Regions from separate parts of the Colwellia sp. BRX9-1 genome, predicted to be linked through region 2. Evidence: predicted binding sites of a transcription regulator. Region 2 holds the regulator's gene; the other holds the start of a gene.

Region 1 (12,099 bases), on a different contig from region 2:
AAGCGGTTAAAAAAGTACAACTAACACTAGATAAAAAGATGCCGGTTGGCAGTGGTTTGGGCTCAAGTGCTTGTTCTGTAGTCGCAGCTCTGGTCGCACTCAATGAATTCTATCAGCAATATTTTGATGAAAAAACACTGTTATTTATGATGGGTCAAATGGAGGCAAAAATAAGTGGCAGTTTGCATTACGACAATGTCGCACCATGTTATTTAGGTGGTTTGCAATTAATGGTGCCAGACAAACAGCTTATTAGCCAGAGTTTGCCCCTATTTGATCATTGCTACTACGTAATGGCTTACCCAGGTATTAATGTCTCAACGAAAGCTGCGCGCGATGTTTTACCCAAGCAATACAGTCGTGCTGACGCCATTACTTTCGGACAAAATTTAGCAACTTTTGTTGATGCTTGCCACCGTAATGATAAACAACAAGCATTTTCAGTACTCAAAGATGTACTTGCAGAGCCTTATCGTCAGCACTTGTTACCAAAATTTATCGAAGCTAAAGACTATTTAAGCGCTCAAGGTCATTTAGCTGTAGGCATTTCAGGATCAGGGCCTACCTTATTTTGTGTCTGTGATTCGCTTGAAAAAGCCCAAGATAGCGCGCTTTGGTTACAAAAAAATTATTTACAAACAGACTCAGGTTTTGTTCATGTCTGTCAGGTTGACTTAACGGGTGCTGAGAGATTGCCCGCTTAATCACTTTATTAAAAATACCAAATTTATTAGGAATATGTTGTGAAATTTTATAATTTAAAAGAAAACGATGAACAAGTCAGTTTTGCTGGTGCGGTTAAGCAAGGACTAGGAAAAAATCAGGGACTCTTTTTTCCTGAAACAATCCCAGTGTTAGATAATATCGATGAATTACTCGCTATGCCTTTAGTTGAAAGAAGTGTACATGTCCTCTACCCGTTTGTAGAAGGTGATTTAACTAAAGCGCAATTAACTGAGATTGTGACCAGTGCTTTTAACTTTCCAGCACAAATTCAACCCATCAATAAAGACAGAGCTATATTAGAGCTTTTTCATGGTCCAACACTCGCCTTTAAAGATTTTGGCGCGCGTTTTATGGCTAAATGTTTGCAAGTTTTTAGCAAAGATAAAAAGATCACTATATTAACGGCGACCTCAGGTGACACAGGCGCGGCGGTTGCTCATGCTTTTCATAACATTGAAAATATTCGTGTGGTGATCTTATATCCGAAAGGAAAAATCAGCCTGCTACAAGAAAAAATGTTTACGACCTTAGGCGGCAATATTGAAACACTCGCTATTGACGGGAGTTTTGATGATTGTCAGGCGTTAGTTAAAAAGTCATTCGATGATAGAGAGCTAGCTACTACTATAGGTTTAAATTCAGCTAACTCAATAAATATCAGCCGCTTATTAGCTCAGGTATGTTACTACTTTGAAGGGTTTGCACAGTTATCTCGTCAAAAGTGTAAAAGCGAATTAAACGATGTTGTGGTATCGATTCCCAGTGGTAACTTTGGTAACTTAACCGCTGGTTTATTTGCTAAAGCACTCGGTTTACCGATAAAAAGATTTATTGCGGCAACAAATGCCAACGATACTGTGCCTCGTTACCTAAAAACAGGTGAGTGGACGCCTAATGCTACTGTAGCGACAATTTCAAATGCTATGGATGTTAGCGATCCTAACAACTGGCCTCGCGTTGAACATATGCTAAAGTCTGGCATAGTTCCTAGCGATTGTATTAGTTCAGTTTCAATTGATGAAGAACAAACACAGTCAACTGTTTTACAGTTAGCCAAGCTGGGTTACATCAGTGAACCACATGCAGCCGTTGCCTATAAAGCGTTACAGTACAATGCAGATGAAGGTGAATTTGGTGTGTTTTTAGGCACCGCACACCCAGCAAAATTCAAAGAGGTGGTTGAAAGTATTTTAGGACAACCAATCGGTCTACCAAAAGAGCTTGCTGACTGCGCCAGCGAAACCATTTTATCAAAAGATATGGCCGCTAACTTTAGCGACTTACGTGATTATTTATTATTAAACGATCACTAATTTCGTTCAGTTAAAAACACGTTTATAATGGTCGTTAATTTAGATTAACGGCCATTTTTATACCTCATGATAAATCAAAATATTAAGCCGCAATGGCAACAACTTATTAATCAAGAACAAGCCAAGCCATATTTCATCGAACTAAACCAAGTAATTTCTCAACAACGAGCAAAGGGCGAAGTTATCTTTCCTGCGCAAAACGATATTTTTAATGCTTTTTGTTATCAAGATATTAAAGACACTAAAGTGGTTATTTTAGGGCAAGATCCCTACCACGGTGAAGATCAAGCTCACGGACTCGCTTTTTCTGTGCAACCCGGCATTAACGTCCCACCTTCATTAGTCAATATTTATAAAGAGCTTGTTAATGAGTTTGCTGACTTTAATAAGCCAAGCCACGGTTGCTTAACGCAGTGGGCAGAGCAAGGGGTGTTATTACTGAATACGGTTTTAACCGTCAAACAAGCACAGGCTCATTCTCATGCTAAGTTAGGTTGGGAAACATTTACTGATGCAGTAATAAAGCACATTAATCAAGAAAGTAGCGGTTGTGTATTCTTACTTTGGGGAGCTCATGCGCAAAAGAAAGGAAAAAACATTAATACCGAAAAGCATTTTGTATTAAACGGGCCACATCCTTCACCTTTATCGGCATATCGCGGTTTTTTTGGCTGTCAGCATTTCTCAAAAACCAACCAATGGTTACAATCAAAAAATATGACTCCGATAAACTGGCAGTTGCCTGAACAAGCATAAGGTTAACTAAAAAAAGATACAGCCCTTAGTAAACATCAGCAAAGGGCTCCTTTTTATTAAAAATAAGATGTTAACTTATAACTTGAATAGTCCTAGATTTTTATCCGTTAACGCATCACGCCAACCCCCTAGCCATTCTGATTTTGCATCTGTATTTTGATAAGGACATTTTTCTTTTGTTTTTCCGGTGAGGCCTGCTTTATAACCATTGGAATGTGCTCTGCCTAGACGATCTCTTTTCTTTGTTTGCATCGATAACTCTCCATCATTGTCTTGGTGATACTTATTAATACTTGTCGAATAAAACAGCAGTCGACAATTCAGTTAAGAATAAGCAAGAGGCTAAATCAAGTAAAATTACGATTAAAAAGTGTTCGACAGTTAATGATTGAGAGCTGAAAAAATCCTAATTATAAGATTAAATAAATAAAACAATTTGTTAGCAACAAGCGTTATTACCTATGATTATTAAAAGTTATTTTTATATAAAAAATTATTTTAATGTTGTGGAATACCTAAGCGACTTGAGCGTAACAGTGGTTCTAACATGCCTTCAAGACCATTGAGTTTTATTTCGTAAATTAATTCAAGTTGCTGTCCTAGCTTACCTTCAGGAAAACCTTTTGATTTAAACCACACTAAGTAAGGCTCTGGCAATTTTAGTAAGGGTCTACCTGCATATTTTCCAAAAGGCATTATTTGATTTACAGCATCGAGCAAAGCTTGTTGATCTGAAAACATAGTTTCTCTACTTATTAAATTTTCTTGTCGAGATAATAACTCAAAACCTTTTAACATCATAAAAGTGTCACAAGGTCTATTTATAATCATCCTAAGTTTATCGACTAACTTCAAACAGGGAACGAACATGTCTATAATAAGAAAACGCAGTGCGGCGCACAAAGCTTATATTCCTTCAAATGCGCGAGATAACCAATATATTTTAGCTGAGTTTGCCATTACCGATGAATTAATAGAGTTAATTTCTCCAAATATTTCAACGCATAGCACTCAACCTTACTATGATTTTTATCAAAGTTTATCACAATTATTATTTACGCTAAGTAATGACTATGCGATACAAAGTAGCTTATTTATTGCTAACGATAAATTAGTTCGCGTTCGCTACAGTCAAGAAATGCACCAATGGCAAACCAGCCAGCAAATTTTATTTTATTACGATCCTCAAAATCATCAATTACAAAATTCTTTTTTTGATGCCAGTATTCGCGCAAAAAAGATCACCCTGCTGTTTTTAGCCTCTGGCGACGACATTCGTTTTAATGCCGCGGCATTTCATCAAAAAGTGACTCGGTTACTGCATAGTTTTATCGAGCAAACAAAATTACCTAACCAAGCGATACGTTTACGTGATCATCAACATCTTACCTATGATTTATTTGCTAAAAATAAAGGCTGCTTAGGCACACAAGCACATAAGTTACGGCCGATTGATGAACGCTATAAATCACAAAACGTTGTTATAACACCGAACGCATCGGCAATAAGTTATGCGGTAATTAATCTAACGATTGATAATCGTTTATTGGGTTTAGTCGACATTGATGCCAATTCTAAAGATCCATACAATCCGCTTTATACTTATTTAACTGATACTTTTTCACTGGTGGCTAAGCGTTTTAATTTAAATAATGGGGCGTTAATCGCTAATGGTTTAGTCCCCATTGTCCGACATAGTTTGCATGAAATAATTTCTAAGATGGGTGAGTTACAAATGTTAGGTTATAACCCTAAACAGAGTCCCTGTGGCTTGGTGAGTAAATGGAAAGCCGATGAGTTAGTTGATAACGTTCAACTTATCTTTGTGGCTACCGCAGAAGATTCCCAGCACAGCGGCTATGGCAAGTTTATTAACCAAATAGAACAGGCAATGCGTTTATTAGCGACCGAACTCGAAATCCCCATTAATAAAGATGAATTAACGTTAAGGTTTCACCAGCATATTGCTTATAATATTGAAAACTAAGGTTAATCAACTTCGCCATTAACCGTTGGTTTTTTCTGTAGCTTGCGTTGTAGGGTTCTGCGGTGCATTGAAAGCTGACGAGCCGTTGCTGAAACATTACCATTATTAAATTTTAAGACTTGTTGAATATACTCCCATTCAACCTGCTCGGTTGACAACGTTGGCTCATTTATAATGTTTGTTGCTGAATTTGCAGCCAATGTTGATTTTTTTAGCGACGAACTGTTAGCGTTTTTAGCTAAAGCCGATAATAAAGTCTGTGTATCGACCGGCTTGGTTAAGTAATCATCTGCGCCAAGCTTTATTGCGTCAACGGCAGTAGCGATACTGGCAAAACCGGTTAACAAAATAATACGACTCTTTGGCAATAGCTTCCTCATCGGATTAATCAAATTTAAGCCACTTTCATGATGGAGTTTCATATCGAGCAATATGAATTCAGGTAATTGACGATGACAGGTTAATAATGCATCGTTAATATTATCGGCCAACCAACAGCTGTAGCCATGTTTTTCCATACGCCTTTTAAGCGTATTAGCAAAGGTACTGTCATCTTCAACAATTAATAATTTCATTCACTTTTTTCCTGCATATCATTAACCACTAACGGTAACTTCAACGTTACTAATGCGCCACCGGCAACGTGATTGGTTAAGGTAAGTGTCACACCTAATCGCTCTAAACTTGCATGACTCAAAAATACCGCCATACCTAATCCTTGCTTGCTGTTTACGGGTTTAACGCCTAACTCACTTAGTGTTAATTGGGTAAAACCACAACCAAAATCACGAATACTGAGTTGCCAATTTTTTTCATCAAACAAGCTAGATAACTCAATTTTATCACTACCGCTGGCTTTAGTGGCTCGAATAGCATTATTAACTAAATTTAAAATCGCTGGCAATAATGAAGCATCAGCCAATACTTTAGCGTTTTCACTGAGTATTGATTGGTGCGTCTCAGACAAAAAGTTCACCCTAACATCAGGATAATTTAAGTTAATATGATCACGCATTTCTTGCACAATATCAGCACAAAGTACCTCTTTTGACTTTTGCTCTTTAATCTCAAAAACCATTTTACGAAACTCAGCTAAACTTCTGCTACAACGTAATAACTGTCCTTGTAGGTCAACAATCGCTGGGTGCTCAGGTAGCTCTTCACTGAGTTCATCGACAAGCAGCTGTACAGTTGCTATGGGAGTAGCGAGCTGATGAGTTATTTGCGCAGAAGCGACCCCTAATGACATAATTTTTTCTTGCTTTAATTGCTCTTCCCGAAAAGCAGCTATCGCCTGTTCTTTTTGAGAAATTCTTCGTGCCATTTGGCCAACAACGGTTGCAACAACAATGCTAGAAAAGAGAAAGTTGATCCACATACCAATAAAGTGGCTTTGCATATTGCCATGCATTACTGACATGGGTAATAACCACAATAAAACACTGTATGAAGCAATCGCGAATAGTGCGACACTTCCAAGTAATAACGGTGTTAACGTCACAGCAGCAATAGCAATAGGAATAAGTAATAACGAGACAAAAGCATTAGTTGCTCCGCCGCTAAAATACAAAATAAGTGAGAGAAATAAGATATCAGCGCAAATCTGCCCAAGTAAGGCGAGCTTATCGGCTTCTTTCCCAGATTTATAATATAAATAGCTGACTAACGTAAATAAAGCTTCAATTGAAATAACAATAATGAGCGGTAACCAAGGCAGCTGATAGTTTAAAACGCCATTAACAAAAAGTATTAATATCAGCTGAATAATAATTGCCGCACTGCGCAATAAAAGAACGGTGCGAACTTGGTTAAACTTTCTAAAAAATAAAGACATAATATTTTTATATTGGTTAATCGTATTTGTTGATGTTACGCTAATTTTTATAATTTTAACTGATCAAAAACAGTTTATTTTAAATTTCAGATAAAAACATATAGACATCTAAACGTCTATTGTTATACAGTTATTTTAATCAAATTTATTAAGGTTTATTTTAATGTCATCACATGAAGAAAAAATCACCCTGGCAGGCGGTTGCTTTTGGTGTATTGAAGGTGCATACAACCAATTAATCGGCATTAAATCTGCCGTATCAGGTTATATGGGCGGTAGCGCAGCGCTAGCAACTTATGAAGACGTTTGCTCGGGTCAAACCGGTCATGCAGAAGTCGTGCAGTTAACTTTTGATAGCGCAGCGATCACTTCTCGTGAAATATTAGAAGTGTTTTTCACGCTACACGATGCCAGCCAATTAAATCGTCAAGGTAACGATATAGGAACCCAGTATCGCTCAGGGATTTTTTATCACAACAAAGAACAACAGCAAATTGCTGAAGATATTATTAAAGAAGTCGACGCCAGCAATATGTATAGCTCAGCGGTTGTGACCGAAGTAACTCAAGCGTCAGAGTTCTTTTCTGGTGAAGATGTTCATCAAGACTATTTCAATAATAATCCTGGTAATCCTTACTGTCAGGCGATTGTTTCGCCTAAGCTCGCAAAATTTAGAAAAACGTTCGTGGGTAAATTAAAACCATCATAGACTTAAAGCCATATTGTCAGCTTGAGAGTAAAACCTCACCTTTCACAAAGTGCGTAACACTGAAATAATCAGTGTCACGCATCTACTGCCAAGTAATGATTTAATACATTAAGGTATACAGTTTTCTGCGAAATTTATTGGCTAATGGATCACCATCAGGTAAAGCCTTTAACACATCAAGATAAAGATCTTTGCTGGCAGCATCACTACTGTCTTTTTGCATTAAACGAAACAGTAACGTCAACGCTTCTTCATGTCGATTGACTTGGCTGTATTGCGCAACAAGTTGATGTTGTAAAGCAATGTTGTCAACATCGTCCACTAACTGTGCTTCTAGTGCTTTAATTTCTGGTGAGTCCGCGGCTTGACTGGCAAGCTCAAGTTTAGCGATAAGCGCTTGATAGTGACTGTCTTGGTCAACCATTAAAATAGTGGTTAATAAAGATTCTGCTTCGCTTATTTTACCCGTTTGTAAATAAACATCTGCCATCATTAATTTAATGTCGGCACGTTCACTATTAAGTTGATAAGCACTATTAATGACCGTGAAGGCATCATTAATATTATTATCAGCTAATAACTTTTGCGCCTGAATGAGTAATAAGTCTTCTTCTTTAGGTAAATGATTAGCTAAAAATTCTTTTATATTGTCGTCATCTTGTGGCCCAGTTAAACCATCAAGTGGTTGGCCATCTTTCACTAAAATCGCCGTAGGTAAGCCTTGAATACCAAATTGTTGGGCAATTTGTTGCTGGGTTTGACAATCAACCGTGGCGTATAATATATACTGCTCAAAACCCTGCAAGCCGATGGCTAGCTTATCTTTTAGCTCCAAACTTTCAGGGACCTGTGCCGCCCAAAAGTCAACTAAGACTAACTTCGATTTTGATTCTTCTAAAATAATTTGTTGAAAATTTTCTAGGGTAATTTCAATGGCATTTGTAGTCACATTCACTTCCATTTAGTTTATTGATGAGCGTCTATAATCTATATTTTGGGGCAATTATAAAAAGCGCAAGTGCCTTAATACAAAAAGCTGAACGCCTATCAATAAAGGGACGTTCAGCTTTCGTATCATATAAGTCTAATAATAATTAGACTTCGTTTAATAACTCACGAGCAATAATGATTTTTTGGATCTCGCTGGTGCCTTCATAAATAGTGGTAATACGTACGTCGCGAGCCATGCGCTCAAGCGGATATTCTTTAATATAGCCGGCACCGCCCATTAATTGCAAAGCGTCATAACAAGCAGTATTCGCTTTTTCTGCGGCAAATAACTTCGCCATAGAAGCGGCTTTACCAAAGGGTAACCCTTGTTCTTTAGTATAAGCAGCTTGCATTAACAATAAACGGGCTGCCTCTAAATCTGTGTAACGTTCGGCAAGTTTCCATTGTAAACCTTGGAAGTTTGATAATGCTTGGCCAAACTGCTTACGTTCAGTGATAAAAGCACGAGCGTAATCCATGGCGGCTAAACCAATGCCTAGCGCTAATGAACCAATACCAATTCGACCGCCCGCAAGTTCGCCGACCGCAACGCCAAAGCCTTTATTTTCTTTGCCCATCATGGCACTAGCAGGTATCCGACAATTACTAAAGCTCACTTCATTAGTAGGTGATGCTTTTTGCCCCATTTTTTCTTCTGGCTTACTGACCGTAATACCTGGTGTATTTGCTTCCACTAAGAAACATGAAATACCCTTACCTTTTCGAGCGGTCGCGTCCGTTACCGCCCAAACAACAAAGATGTCAGCAAAGCTGGCACTGGTAATATAGAGTTTGCTGCCATTGAGTACGTATGCATCACCGTCGAGTACCGCAGAGGTCTTCATGCCAGCAGGATCTGAACCGGCGTCATTCTCTGTTAAACAAAAAGCACCTGCTTTATATTCACCACTACATATTTTAGGTAAATATTTTTGCTTTTGCTCTTCATTACCAACCGCTTGAATAACTTCAGCAACCATATTTGTCACTGATGTTGTTACTGCGGTTGCTGCACATGCGCGTGCTATTTCTGTTATCGCTAAGCTAAAAGCAACCGTGCCTGCTTCAACGCCACCATATTCTGCTTTAATATTTAAGCCCATAAAACCCAGTTCAGTTAACTGCGCAAGGTTGTTGAGGAAAAGTGTTTGATCTTGGGTTTCATCAAGTTCGGCCGCTACAGGAGCTAATTCGCTTTCAGCGAATTTTTTTGCCATATCTTGAATCATCATCTGTTCTTCGGTTAATGATAAATTCATTCGTTACTCACTTTTATATATTAAATTTGTATTTATTTGTATTTAGATGCGTATTTAAAAATTAAATCGCATATTTAAATTTATTATTATTATTTTTTTCTAATTAACTAAACGATAGCAGCACCGATTTAGATCAATCAACCCAGCACAAACCAAAGTAATGCGACACCCAGAACTAAGCGATAAATAACAAATGGCATCATACCGACTTTTTCCAATAGAATAAGAAAGTAGTGAATGCAGGCATAAGCACTAAAAAAAGCTAACACACTGCCAATACCAATAGCATTCCAATCAACAGGACCCGTTTCAGTAATTAATTTTAATGTTAAATAACTCCCCGCCATCGCAATGGCAGGAATTGACAATAAGAAAGAAAATCGAGCCGCATTTTCTCGACTTAAGCCAAGCATCAAACCGATAGTCATTGTTATACCTGAACGCGATGTCCCCGGAATTAATGCTACCGCCTGTGCTAAACCAATCAGCATAGCACCTTTAAATCCTAGCTTTTCAAAATCAATATGCTCAGTCGCTTTTCTTTTACCCGCTTTAATGTCAGCAAAACCCAGTAAAAATCCAAAAATTAAGGTAGTAGCAGCAATAACCAACGCAGTACGTAAATGTGCTTCGATAAAGTCTTTGCCGAGCAAACCAAATATTCCTAATGGGATAGTCGCAAATAATATCCACCAGGCAAGCTTGCCATCAAAACTAGTATTATCACCTTTTATACTGCCCACCCAAGCAACAGCCATATTCGCGACATCTTTACGAAAATATAAAACAACCGCGAGTAATGTTCCAACATGCAAAGCAACATCGAGTGCTAAACCTTGGTCTTTCCAGCCTAAAACAGCTGAGGGTAAGATTAAATGTGCTGAACTTGATACGGGTAAAAACTCCGTTAATCCTTGGAGAATAGCTAAAATAAATATCTCTGTAATGGTCATTGCTTATTATATTCCTTATGTATAATTCAATTTTTTAATATCTAACTTTTATAATTGGCTTGACCAAGAAAAGTCTACTGTGGTTATTTGTTGTTGTGTTTTATCGTAAGCTTGCCAAAGCTGTTGGTACGATTTTTTTAAAATGGGGTGTTTAAGATCTGGCGCTACTTCAGCCAATGGCCATAAAACAAAGGCATTTTCTGTGATCTCGGCACGTGGAATTTGTGCTGGAGTGTCCAACACTAGATCGTCAAACAGTAATAAATCTAAATCTAAGGTGCGTGGGCTATATTTTTTAGCATCAATTTCTCGACCGTTGTTAAGCTCAATTTCGCGGAGTGCTTTAGCCACTTGTACTATATTAAGTTCGGTCGTCGCACCGATCACCATATTATAAAATTCAGCACCGTCGAATCCTACGGCTTTACTAGCAAATAAAGATGATAGCGTTAACTCACCAAGCAGCGCTTCAAGGGCAGTCAATCCTGTTTGTAAATAGTGCTGACGGTCTACATTACTGCCAAGCGAAATATATAAACGCGCCATTACCCATGATTACTGTTATTTGATTGGCTACCACGTTCAATTTCAACGCCAACTGTGATGGCATTATGCACCGCATTAGGCTTGGCTACTTTTAATTTAAGCCAAGGGATCTGATAAGTTTCGATTAAGAATTTAGCCAAACGCTCTGCTAATGTTTCAATTAAATCTACGGGGTTTTTATTAGCAAATTCGGCTATTTTTACTGATATTTCGGCATAATCGAGTGTTTTAGCTAGCTCATCATTTTCGGCCGGTTTGGCGGTATCCCACCCCATAACTAAATCAATCACTAAGGTTTGTTTGATTTCTTTTTCCCAATCGAAAAAACCTATGGTGGTTTGAATACTCAAGCCTTCAATATAAACTTTATCCATTAACGTACACTCATCTTTAATAAAACAACTAAAAATATAGGTCGATTTTACCTGTGCAAAGTTATAAAAACTAGTGGTTGACGGATCAATTCATTTTTTTTATTAATAGACGATAGAAAAACTTATTTCCATTGACATTATGAAAGGCTAGAATATCTAAAATTGTTGAAAACTTGTTATAATTAACCATCATTTTAACAATGAATTGAGAGGTTTTTGTATTAGCGCTCTATTAGTAACACTGATAATAATGCTTGCTGCCTATTTGGTCGGTTCGATTTCTAGTGCTATTTTATTGTGTAAGCTATTAAAACTTCCAGATCCTCGCACTACCGGCTCAAACAATCCTGGCGCCACCAATGTTTTGCGTATCAGTAACAAATTCATCGCTGCACTGGTGCTGGTCTTTGATATCCTCAAAGGCACTATTCCGGTGTGGGGCGCTTATTTCCTTGATTTAGACCCCCTTAATTTAGGGTTAATAGCACTGGCTGCTTGTTTAGGCCATATGTACCCTATATTTTTTAACTTTAGAGGCGGAAAAGGCGTTGCAACCGCACTGGGTGTATTATTACCGATAGGTTTAGATCTTGGGGGTTTATTGATACTGACCTGGGTAAGTGTTATTTATTTTACCCGATATTCAAGCTTA
Region 2 (12,099 bases):
TTGATAACAACAACAGGGTAAGTCTACTTACTTAACTTGCTAAGTGTTTTCACTATGGCGTTATAAAAGCAAAGACTTTAACGTTATTTAGCTTTGTTCCACAGCTTTTGATTAATATTGACTGAAAAGAATTCTCCTGGCTGCCAACAGCGAGGAAGTAGATCTAGTTGTTTACGCTCATGGGAATTTGACACTAACAACTCTAATATTTCATGGAGGCGCTCTTTACTGATAGTAGAGAAATTTTTAGCTGTTTCAGTAAAATATAAATTAGCAGATTTTTTAATGACTATCTCTTGTCCATGACTTATGAAGGCTAAGTTGCGTGTTGCCGTTCGGCAAATAGGATAATCAGCATTTGCAGGATAAAGCTGGCTGACGATGGCATATTCATAGCGGTCGTTAATATCTTGCTCATACGGGACATAGGTAACACCATAACCTTGTGGAAAATGGCCAGTAATTTTTGTCAGTGCATTAACCACTGCTTGACAACAAGCTCCCCGCTCCGCGTTTTGATTAAGAACATAATAAACTTTCGGTAATAATTTGTAGTTATAGCTATCTTTTGTCGACAAGATAATAGAACTGTATATTTGTGGTACTTTAAGAAGGTTGCCAATACCCTTCTTTGGGTTGACGGCACTTTTGAGTAAATGCTTAATGAACAATAATTTTTTATGCTCAACGACATTGTGCTCGTCGCGATCTTTTTTTGAATTACCAATATATATACCCGCGCCAATACCATCAATAAGATACTTAACCGTTTCTCGATAATTTATTTGTAAGAGTACTTTTCGCTCTTCAATAGGTAAGGTTCGATGGGGATCTTTTTGATAATCTGCACCACGCAAAATGACTAGCGACTCGGGGTGGTTATTACCGATATCTTGTAATAGCGCCGCCATGACCAGTGGAATTTTTACTTTCTCTACAAAGGCTTGATACGCCTCGGGGTTATCTTGAGCCAACGTTTGATATTGCTCTGCGTTGATATCCCCCAAAGCACTCTTGATATAGGGCTCAACAATATGTTGATCCATGCATAGTCGGTCAAGTAAACGCAAACATAACACGCTTTTATAAAGCGGTTTATGTTGCTCGTTGGTTAAAGCAATTTTTCGCCCCTGGGTGGGACTCACTAATTGTATGGTACCTAAAAGCTGGCTAGATTTACGATTACTGTCTTCAAAGCAATCACCCTCAGACAACTTGATGATCTCTTTACAGAGTTTATAGAGATGTTGATGACGCTCATTGCGTTCAAAGCGTAATTCCTCGTAATAATTGCGTTGTTCACGTTCGAGTCTTACCCGTAAAGTTTTAGCTTTATCCGTGGCTGTTTGCCGACTAACTTTTTCAATATTTTGCTTGAGTTCATCTAACTTATGCTCAATAAAAGATTGTTTTTCATAGTACTCAATCGCACGATCAAGAACGGAATCATTTAATTGGCTGTGGCCATAAATTCTGCTTAAAAGACTTTTTACTTGGCTGGTAAAATAGCTGTCGCTATAGGTTTTATTTTCCATGTAAATACAACTTGGTGCCTGTGCTAAGTAGCTAATTTTTTTAATTATCTAAATGCTAGTTAATAATGCGATAACAGACAAGTGTTTATTAGTATCGATTGAGAAAAAGCACAACCTACAAGTTGTGCTTTTTCTCATTTAGCGTATTAATGCCTAGTGTAGTAATAATGATGATAGCTAGATTAAGCTAATTTAACTTAGACCTTTGATTTTAACTTGGTGTTTTTTACCGGCCAGTTGCTGGCAAATACTCACTAAGTCTGAATGTAGGCCACCCGCAGTAACATCACGACCCGCGCCTGGTCCACGAATAATAAGCGGGTTATCTTGATACCAATGGCTCTTAATTAAAAAGATATTATCACCCGGAGTTAAAGAGGCAAAGGGATCATTCTTAGCAAGCGTCGCAAGATAAACCTTAGCGCTCAATTGGCCTTGTTCGTTGACACAGAATTTTGCAATATAACGAATACAGGCTTGCTGTTTAGATGCGCTAGTGAGTTGTTCAGCAAAGTAACTGTCCAAGTCTGCTGACTTTGCTAAAAATTCCGTCGTTGATAACCCTTGTAAGGATTCTGGCACTAAATTTTCGCATTCAATATCATCAAGTGATAATTCAAAACCTGCCATACGCGCTAAAATCAGTAATTTTCGTTGCACATCTCGCCCAGACAGATCTTCTCGTGGATCGGGTTCAGTGATCCCTTGTGATAAGGCATCCATTAATAAGGTTGAAAACGGTACACTGGCATCGTAGGTTTCAAATAGCCAAGAAAGCGTGCCTGAAAAAATTCCTGATATCTCCGTTATCTTATCGCCACTTTTCAATAAATCGTTAATGGCAAAGTTAACCGGTAAACCGGCGCCAACAGTAGTACTGCCTAACCATAAGCTTTTATTTTCAGCCGCGGTTAATACTAAGTCATTATAGCGAGCGGTACTGGCAGAAGCCGCCCATTTATTGGCACCAATAACATGAATACCTTCTTTAAAGAACTCACTGTATAAATCACTAAAATGTTCGCTAGGGGTGATATCGACAACAATTAATTCGTCGTAAGGATGGTTCGTTAACCACGACATCAATAAAGCATTATCACAAGGCGTAGCATCTCTTTCATAAAGCGACATTGCTTGATTAACATCGATACCATCGGTATTAAGCAGTGCTTTTTTAGAAGTGACTAAACCGACTAAATGAACGTTCTCTAACACAGAGACTCGATTGAGTTGCGCGGGTAACAAGTCTAAGAATCGTTGACCTATATTACCAAGCCCTGAAACAACAACACCTATGTGTCGAGCGTCTTTAGTCATATCATAATGAACATTATTAAGTAACTCACCGGTACAACTCTGCTGAAGAATGGCGATAATACTATGCTCACTTAACGAGTTCACCACCTGCAGTACATGAGTATGTTTGAGGGCACGTTTAAAACGCGCTTGGATATTACCTTGATTTACCACACTATGACCAACAATCGCTATAATCGACACTGGTGTGAATGATACTTCGGTATCATGACTCGCCAGCCACTGACTCACTAATTTTTGTTGTGTTTGGTGGATAACCATAAAGCCTTGCTGAACATCACTACATATCGCAGAAAACTCATTACTGGCTTGTTCACCAAACGAACCGGCTAAACTGGTCGATTTTACCAGTAACAGATCGTTAAGCGAGGTAACCGACAACTCCTGTTTAGCAATTTGACCAAATTTTCCTATCTCTGTACCAGAAATTTCAGGATCAAAGCTACTTGCTACATGAAGGTGTGTGCTGTGGTTAGTGAGCGGCTGTAAGGTTTTTGCATGCAGAACCGGGTTACCTAAGCGGCCCAATTCTTTCGCGACACCATTAGGTAAGCGATGTAATTTACGGGCAAGTGGTACAATACGAGGATCGGCACTATAAATGCCATCAACGTCAGTCCATAGGGTAACATTCAGCGCACCCGACAGTGATGCAATAATTGTTGCTGAATAGTCACTACCATTACGACCTAAAGTACAGGTTTCACCTTGAGAATTTTTAGTGATATAGCCAGTAATAACCGCCAACTTTCCTTTTTGTAAGTTCTGCTGAAAATTTTGACTACTTTGCTGATTGTCGACTGCACAGTCTTTATCATTATTGATAACCAGAAAGTCACGCGCATCAATAGCATAACTTGGACAAACTTTTTCACTTAACACCGCCGATAATAAACGCGCCGACCACAGCTCACCAAATGCCAACATATCTGCATGGTGTTGGCTTGGCTGATCAGATAACCAAGCCGTTAATTGTGTTATATCATCAGACAAAACCTTGATAAGGTCTGCTGCACTGCTAGGGTTCAATAACTCACCAATTAATGTGCTTTGTGATTTCTCTAGTGTTTCAATAGCCAAAAACAGCTCGTCACTTTTTTCAAGTGCGAGTTTATAAATATTGAATAAGTCATCCGTAGTGTTTCCATTTGCCGAAACAACAACTAAATCATTTAATTGACAGTTTTGACGAATAATATCAACCACACGTTCAATACATTGGGTAGTTGCTAAGCTACTGCCACCAAATTTATGTACATGAATAGCATGCTTCGCCAGTTGATTATTCCCTGATGATAATTGTTCTACTGTATTTGACTGTGTCATTTTCACTCATTAATTCTTCTACTAAAAATAGTCTACAACTTTAAATTTGGCTTGCCGATAAAGCTTGTTCTAAGTCATTAATAATATCACTAACATCTTCAATACCCACAGAAATTCGGATTAAAGATTGAGTAATACCCGCTGCAATTTGTGCTTCAATTTCCATACCTGCATGGGTCATCGTTGATGGATGACTGATTAAACTTTCAACGCCACCTAATGACTGTGCCAAGGTAAAGAGTGATAAGTTGTCAAAGAGTACTTTAACCGCTTCAACACCACCTTTTATTTCGAAACTCATCATAGCGCCAAAATCTTTTTGCTGACGCTTAGCAATTTCGTGTCCCGGGTGATTTTTTAAACCAGGAAAGTATACCGCGTTAATCGCTCGATGATTTTCTAAGTATTTTGCAACAGCATTAGCATTTTCTTGATGCTGTTTCATGCGCAGTGGTAAGGTTTTTAAGCCACGTAATGCCAGATAACTGTCGAAAGGTGAACCCGTAATACCAATACAATTTGCCCACCACGCTAGCTCTTCACCCAGTTCTTTTTCTTTTGTTACTAACACCCCACCCACAACATCACTATGACCATTAATATATTTAGTTGTCGAGTGAAAAACAATATCAGCACCTAATAATAGCGGTTGCTGTAACAAGGGAGAAAGAAACGTATTATCTACTGCCACTAAAGCACCAACAGCATGACTGGCTTGAGTAACCTTTTTTATATCAATCAGCCGTAATAATGGGTTACTGGGTGACTCAATCAAAACTAATCTTGGCTTTTTTTCAAGCGCTTGCGCTAACGCTTGATCATCGTTTTGATCAACAACAATCACATTAAATAAGCCACGTTTTGCTAGGTGAGTAAACAAGCGATAACTTCCACCATAGCAATCATGTGGAATAACAACCGTATCTTTTGTTGTCAGTAACTGACAGATTAAGTGCACCGCTGACATTCCTGTGCTGGTAACAATGCCTACAGCACCCTGCTCTAAATCAGCGATAGCTTGTGCAAACGTGCTTCGAGTGGGGTTGCCTGTTCTGGAATAATCAAATTGGCGCTTATTGTTGAAGCCTTTTAAAGCATAAGTACTCGATAAATGAATGGCAGGAACAACCGCACCGTGATGTTCATCACTATTAATGCCGGCTCTAACAGCTAATGTTGCTGGTTTTTTGCTTGTCATTTTTTGCTCCAATCGGGCAGTAAAATCAAATAGATGTTTGGACGTCTATAACTCTAAACGCTTTACTTTTGTCGGTCAAGAACTTTAGACTTCTAAACTTCTACACATTCGTTATTGACTCAACGCCAACAACCAGTAAAATCTAACTTATAAAAAGTAATTTAGCTAAACAAAGGTAATTAAATGGCAAAGTGGAATGGCGATTATATAAAACCATACGCCGAACATGGTAAAAAAAGTGAGCAAGTTAAAAAAATCACGGTCTCAATCCCGTTGCGGGTACTGAAAGTGTTAACGGATGAACGTACTCGTCGGCAAGTTAACAACTTACGCCATGCAACTAACAGCGAATTGTTATGTGAAGCTTTTCTGCATGCTTTTACCGGACAGCCTCTTCCTGATGATGGCGATTTAACAAAAGACAATACAGAGATGCTACCTAAAAGTGTGCGCGAAGCCTTAATAGCAAAAGGTATTACCGACTTCAGTCAATTTGAAATTGAAGACGAGTAGCTTAGGGTTTTAATACACTTCCTCAAAAAGACGCTCTGGCGTCTTTTTTTATGCCCATACGGTAAGCATCTACAATAGCCAGTAACCAACAAGTTAATAGCGTATAGGTTAATGTACTCATTAAGATAGGGTCAACAATAATGGGATTTTTTGACATCTCAGCGATCAGTGCTTGGCTATTGAGCGCAACGTCACCTGATTTAACTTTATTAATAAGTGGCTGATATTGCCTCATCACTTCTTCAATATACAAATATACCGTCACAGAAAAACTTAAAATAAATAACGTAGCCCGTCGATAAGCGTGACACATTAGTTGGCCAATACCCGGGTAAACAAGTGCTGAGAGTAAAACGGCTTTCGTTGAAGTTTTCATTGTTATTCGTCCTACTCAATATTGTTATGCTTTGCCATCGGTGACATTGTCTACAGAGGTGCAAGTATTAATGATTTTTCAGGAATATAGATGACGTACAAGAGGTAATAATGCAGCTAATACATCGATGCCTTGGAGTCACCATGACCACTTGCCCTTAATAACCTACTATTTGTCATAAATAAAAAAAGGAGAGTCGAGCTCTCCTTTTACAGCGTTATTAATAAATACTACTGATTATTCCATATAGTTTTCAGGTAATTCTAGGGCTGCCACTCCAGACTCAACCGCCGCTTTAGCAACGGCAAGCGCTACTCGACCACACAAACGTGGATCCATCGGCTTAGGGATAATATACTCCTTACCAAAGGTCAAACTTTTCTCACCACTAGCATCTAACACTTCTTGCGAAACAGGTTCCTTTGCTAATTCACGAATTGCATGAACAGCGGCAATTTTCATCTCATCGTTAATCGTTCTAGCGCGAACATCTAAAGCGCCACGAAAAATAAAAGGAAAACATAACACATTATTGACCTGGTTAGGGTAATCAGAGCGACCCGTAGCAATAATAAGATCATCACGAACAGCAAGCGCTAATGAGGGTTTTATTTCAGGATCTGGGTTTGAACAAGCAAAGATAATTGGATTGGGTGCCATTAATTTTACATGCTCAGCAGAAAGTAGATTAGGTCCAGAAACACCAACAAATACATCTGCGCCATCGATAACATCTTCAAGGGTACGTTTATCAGTATTATTAGCAAACATACGCTTATATTCGTTAAGATCATCACGTCGGGTGTGAATGACACCTTTAGTATCAAGCATGTAGATTTTTTCGCGCTGAGCGCCACATTTGATTAATAGTTCCATACAAGCAATCGCTGCTGCGCCTGCGCCAAGACAAATAATGTTGGCATCTTTAATACTTTTACCTTGGATTTCCAAGGCATTGATCATTCCAGCAGCAGTAACAATAGCCGTACCATGTTGGTCATCGTGAAATACCGGTATTTTACAACGTTCAATAAGTGCCTTTTCAATAGCAAAACACTCTGGTGCTTTAATATCTTCTAAGTTAATACCACCAAAACTGTCAGCGATGTTGGCGACCGTATTTATAAATTCTTCAACTGTCTTATGTTTAACTTCGATATCAAATGAATTAATACCTGCAAATCGCTTAAATAATAATGCTTTGCCTTCCATTACCGGCTTAGCCGCCATACCACCTAGATTACCTAACCCTAAAATAGCGGTACCATTGGTAATAACAGCGACGGTATTGCCTTTGCCCGTATATTTGTAAACATCATCGGGATTTGCCGCAATTGCGCGAACCGGTTCAGCAACACCTGGGCTATAGGCGAGTGCTAAATCACGGCTAGTTTCAGCGGCCGTGGTTAATTCAACACTTATTTTTCCAGGTGTTGGGAATTGATGGTAATCAAGTGCTTGTTGGCGAAAGTCAGTCATGATTGATCCTATGCGTTAGGTGAATTTATTGTCTTATATATGCCATTTTTCACGTTTTATTTTGTTTATATACAGCATAGTTTTATAGACTCGTTATCAATCAAGATACACCTTTGTCTGTGATCTTTAAAAAGTAACGGGTATATACTATTGTAATCTTACATTTTGTTCCAACGTTATTCTTATATAAAAAGTGCTAGAAGCTATAACAAACATACCCTTAGCCCTTTTGTATTGCACATCATAAAACTAAATATTCGCTATACAGCTTAATCTATTCACCGTATTTTATGACCACTTTTATAAACTTCTTTGACTTAAAAAATTTAGCCATCGATTTTTCTTTTTTTCAATACACAACAACGAATTTATCGGTGAAGTTATCCAATTAATAATTAATCTTCATCAACGTTGTCACTATCGCTTATTACGTTGATTAATTGCTTTTGAATTTATATTCAATAATGGCCATTGAAATAATTTATTTTAGGTAAAAAAAAACCACCTCAGGGGTGGTTTTATTCGTCTTATTTTAGAAAAAAATTATTCGCTCTAATTACTCAGCAAACGGGTTTACTAAAATAATGGTTTCATTACGATCTGGACCTGTTGAAATAATATCAACCGGTACACCTGTTAATTCTTCAATACGCTTAATGTAAGCGATAGCATTAGCAGGTAAAGCGTCACGAGAAGTTGCGCCAACAGTAACTTCAGACCAACCTGGCATTTCTTCATAAACAGGTGTAATTCTGTCATAACCTTCAGCAGCTGTAGGCGGTACAGTAATAATGTCGCCAGCTTCAGTGCGGTAACCTGTACATATTTTAAGGGTTTTTAAACCGTCTAAAACATCAAGTTTAGTTAAACAAAATCCTGTTACGCTGTTAACTTGAATGGCACGGTGCATAGCAACCGCGTCAAACCAACCACATCGACGTTCACGTCCAGTAGTCGCGCCAAATTCATGGCCTACAGTACCTAAATGTTCACCAATTTCGTCATCTAATTCTGTAGGGAAAGGACCAGAGCCAACACGTGTCGTGTATGCTTTAGTAATACCTAGAATATAATCTAAATGACGAGGTCCAAAACCACAACCGGTAGCAACGCCACCTGCAGTAGTGTTTGAAGACGTTACATAAGGATAAGTACCGTGATCAATATCAAGTAAAGTACCTTGAGCACCTTCAAACATAATTGATTCGCCGTTTTTACGGGCTTGATCAAGAATTTCAGCGACATCGGCAACCATTTTAAGGATAACGTCACGAACTGATAAAGCATCAGCAAGCACAGTGTCATAACAAACGGGTGCAACTTTGTAGTAATGCTCTAAAGAGAAATTATGGTAATCAACAATTTCTTTTAATTTAATCGCAAATGACTCAGCACAAACTAAATCGCCAACACGTAAACCACGGCGAGCAACTTTGTCTTCATAAGCTGGACCAATACCACGCCCTGTCGTACCAATAGGCTTATTACCGCGAGCGATTTCTCGCGCAGCATCTAGAGCATTATGATAAGGAAGAATTAACGGACAAGCGTCACTAATAAGTAAACGTTCACGTACAGGAACGCCTTTGGCTTCTAACATTGCGATTTCTGTCATCAAGGCTTTCGGGCATAAAACTACGCCGTTGCCGATTAAACATTTCACATTGTCACGTAATACGCCCGATGGAATTAAATGAAGTACGGTTTTTTCACCGTCTATTACCAAAGTATGACCTGCATTATGGCCTCCTTGATAACGTACGACGTACTTAGCTTTATCTGTGAGTAAATCAACAATCTTACCCTTACCTTCGTCACCCCATTGGGTGCCTAGAACTACGACGTTTTTGCCCATGTTTTCAATTTCGATAAAAAATTAGGCGGGGATTTTATCAAAAATCAAATAGTAGTCCAAGTAATAAATGATGATTTTTAATGCAATTTAAAAATATTCAATTAACTAAAGGGGTTATGAAAAACTTTTATGTCATTCTTTAGTCTAATAACTCAGTAACCATAAAATAAATGTGCCTACGACGAGTAAGCTAATGCCAATATTACGAATAGATAAGCTTGATTGTTGCGCTAACTTTTCCATAGTGTCGCGCCACTTATTTGGAAAAAGTGCAGGAATAAGCCCCTCAATAATCAGTACCAAAGCAAATGCCGTTAATAGTGTCTCTACCATGTTATTACTCCTCAATTACTTCTATAGGTAACTAGCCGATACGAAAAGTACAGGAATGAGTCCATCAGTAATCAGTACCAAAGCAAATGCCGTTCGTTAATAGTGTCTCTACCATGTTATTACTCCTCAATTGCTTCTATAGGTAACTAGTCGATACGAAAAGTACAGGAATGAGTCCATCAGAAATCAGTACCAAAGCAAATGCCGTTAATAGTGTCTCTACCATGTTATTACTCCTCAATCACTTCTATAGGTAACTAGCAGATACGAAAAAGCCATGACAAGTCATGGCTTTTTTATCAAAAAAGTAGACTACTTTTTAATTGTAGCGCCTTCTTTTAAGTAGTTAAAGAAATCACTATCGGGTTTAACCACCAAGATATCACTTTTACTACTAAAACTTTTTTCATATGCTTCAAGGCTACGGTAAAAACTGAAAAACTCAGGATCTTGTCCATATGAATCAGCATAAACTTTAGCCGCTAACGCATCGCCTTCACCACGCATTTCTTGTGCTTCTTTTTGTGCTGTCGCTAACATAACAGTTACTTTCGAATCTATCGTAGCACGGATAATTTCCGCTTGCTCTTGACCTTTAGAACGATGCTCTTTTGCTACAGCTGTTCGCTCTGCTCGCATACGGTCATAGATAGAAGCACTGACTTCAGCGGGTAAGTTAATCGCTTTAATACGTACATCAATAACCTCAATACCTAAGTCTTCACGACTACTTGAGGCACTTGCTAACGCTTTAGCCATAATGCCGTCACGGTCACCTGAAACAATTTCTTTAATGGTGCGCGTACCAAACTCAGTACGTAAACCATTATTTACTTTTTGTTTCAATAACGCACGAGCATTTTCTACTGAGCCAGAAGTACGTAAGTAGAACGTTGAAAAGTCAACAATACGCCACTTAACAAATGAGTCGACCATTAAATCTTTTTTCTCAGATGTTACAAAGCGATCAGGCGCTTCATCAAGCGTTTGAATACGAGCATCAAGTCTGCGAACGTTGTTAATAAAGGGTATTTTAAAGTGTAAACCCGGTTCATAAACAAGCATTTCACCTGAATTAGCATCACGTTTAATTTTTGTAAACTGAAAAACGATACCACGTTGTCCTTCAAAAACAATGAAAACAGAAGAGACGGTTAATACTGAGAATAATACAATTAGGGCAATAATAAAGTTTTTCATTGCTTAATTTCTCCCTTCGTTAAATCTGTCTGCACGACCTGATAAATCAGGCGCAGTACTTTGGGTATTAATCGATTGCGTCGCTCGCGTTTGGCTCTCAGGTAAAGTACGTTGACCAGAAGACTGATTTTGCATCATTTTATCTAATGGTAAATACATCATGTTATTGCCACCTTCAACATCAACCATAACCTTACTGGTATTGGCATAAACATTTTCCATTGTTGATAAATACATACGCTGGCGAGTAACTTCTGGAGCAGCAAGGTATTCTGGAAGTAATTTATTGAATTTAGCAACTTCACCTTCGGCATCTAATACCGTTTGTTGTTTATAAGCGATGGCCTCTTGTTCCATACGTTTCACTCGGCCACGTGCTCTTGGTTCAATACCACGGGCATAGGCTTCGGCTTCACGTAAAAAACGAACTTCATCTTCTTGTGCTGAAATAGCATCGTCAAAAGCATCTTTGACTTCTTCAGGAGGACGAGCATCTTTAAAGTTAACATCGACAACAATTAGACCAAGATTATACGGGGCAATAATGTCATCTAATTCTTTCCAGACATCTTGACGCACTTTTTCACGGCCACTTGTTAAAATATCATCCATTTTAGAATCACCAATAACGAAGCGTAAAGCACTGTCTAGTGACTGGCTTAAACTGTCGTCAGCATCAGTAACACTGAAAATATAATCACGGGCATCAACAACACGATACTGTATCTGCATTTCAACACGTACCACGTTCTCATCTTTGGTTAGCATAAAACCAGATGCAGGTAAGTCGCGTGTTGTTTGCATATCAACAGGAATAATACGTTCGGCGAATGTCCATTTCCAGCGTAAACCTGGTTCAACTGTGCCATCGTATTGCCCGAAACGTAATACGATACCTTTTTCAGCTTCTTTAATGGTGTAGAAACCACTAAAAGCATAAACAAGAATACCCACGATTAGCGCAATA

Evidence for each region. The regulator MetJ, encoded in region 2, represses methionine synthesis genes. The targets are predictions, from matches to a motif close to TAGACGTCTAGACGTCTA.
Region 1: a site for MetJ is predicted at 6,718-6,735, ahead of msrA (peptide-methionine (S)-S-oxide reductase MsrA). Genes of this name have one in related genera too.

What each region holds. Positions count from the first base shown of each region.
Region 1 covers NZ_JACGVM010000001.1:212,062-224,160, reverse strand. Annotated here, with positions in the region: gene thrB (homoserine kinase) at 1-704, shown strand, start outside; gene thrC (threonine synthase) at 744-2,039, shown strand; gene ung (uracil-DNA glycosylase) at 2,106-2,795, shown strand; gene rmf (ribosome modulation factor) at 2,871-3,047, opposite strand; gene H4J76_RS01095 (DUF3820 family protein) at 3,294-3,536, opposite strand; gene H4J76_RS01090 (DUF3083 family protein) at 3,664-4,782, shown strand; gene H4J76_RS01085 (response regulator transcription factor) at 4,785-5,357, opposite strand; gene H4J76_RS01080 (HAMP domain-containing sensor histidine kinase) at 5,354-6,616, opposite strand; gene msrA (peptide-methionine (S)-S-oxide reductase MsrA) at 6,780-7,325, shown strand; gene H4J76_RS01070 (tetratricopeptide repeat protein) at 7,426-8,274, opposite strand; gene H4J76_RS01065 (acyl-CoA dehydrogenase family protein) at 8,420-9,574, opposite strand; gene H4J76_RS01060 (undecaprenyl-diphosphate phosphatase) at 9,712-10,527, opposite strand; gene folK (2-amino-4-hydroxy-6-hydroxymethyldihydropteridine diphosphokinase) at 10,576-11,073, opposite strand; gene folB (dihydroneopterin aldolase) at 11,073-11,447, opposite strand; gene plsY (glycerol-3-phosphate 1-O-acyltransferase PlsY) at 11,668-12,099, shown strand, end outside.
Region 2 covers NZ_JACGVM010000012.1:39,292-51,390, forward strand. Annotated here, with positions in the region: gene H4J76_RS12155 (hypothetical protein) at 84-1,535, opposite strand; gene metL (bifunctional aspartate kinase/homoserine dehydrogenase II) at 1,728-4,178, opposite strand; gene metB (cystathionine gamma-synthase) at 4,219-5,376, opposite strand; gene metJ (met regulon transcriptional regulator MetJ) at 5,560-5,889, shown strand; gene H4J76_RS12175 (hypothetical protein) at 5,912-6,265, opposite strand; gene H4J76_RS12180 (malic enzyme-like NAD(P)-binding protein) at 6,503-7,744, opposite strand; gene H4J76_RS12185 (adenylosuccinate synthase) at 8,301-9,599, opposite strand; gene H4J76_RS12190 (DUF2065 domain-containing protein) at 9,744-9,932, opposite strand; gene hflC (protease modulator HflC) at 10,245-11,132, opposite strand; gene hflK (FtsH protease activity modulator HflK) at 11,136-12,099, opposite strand, start outside.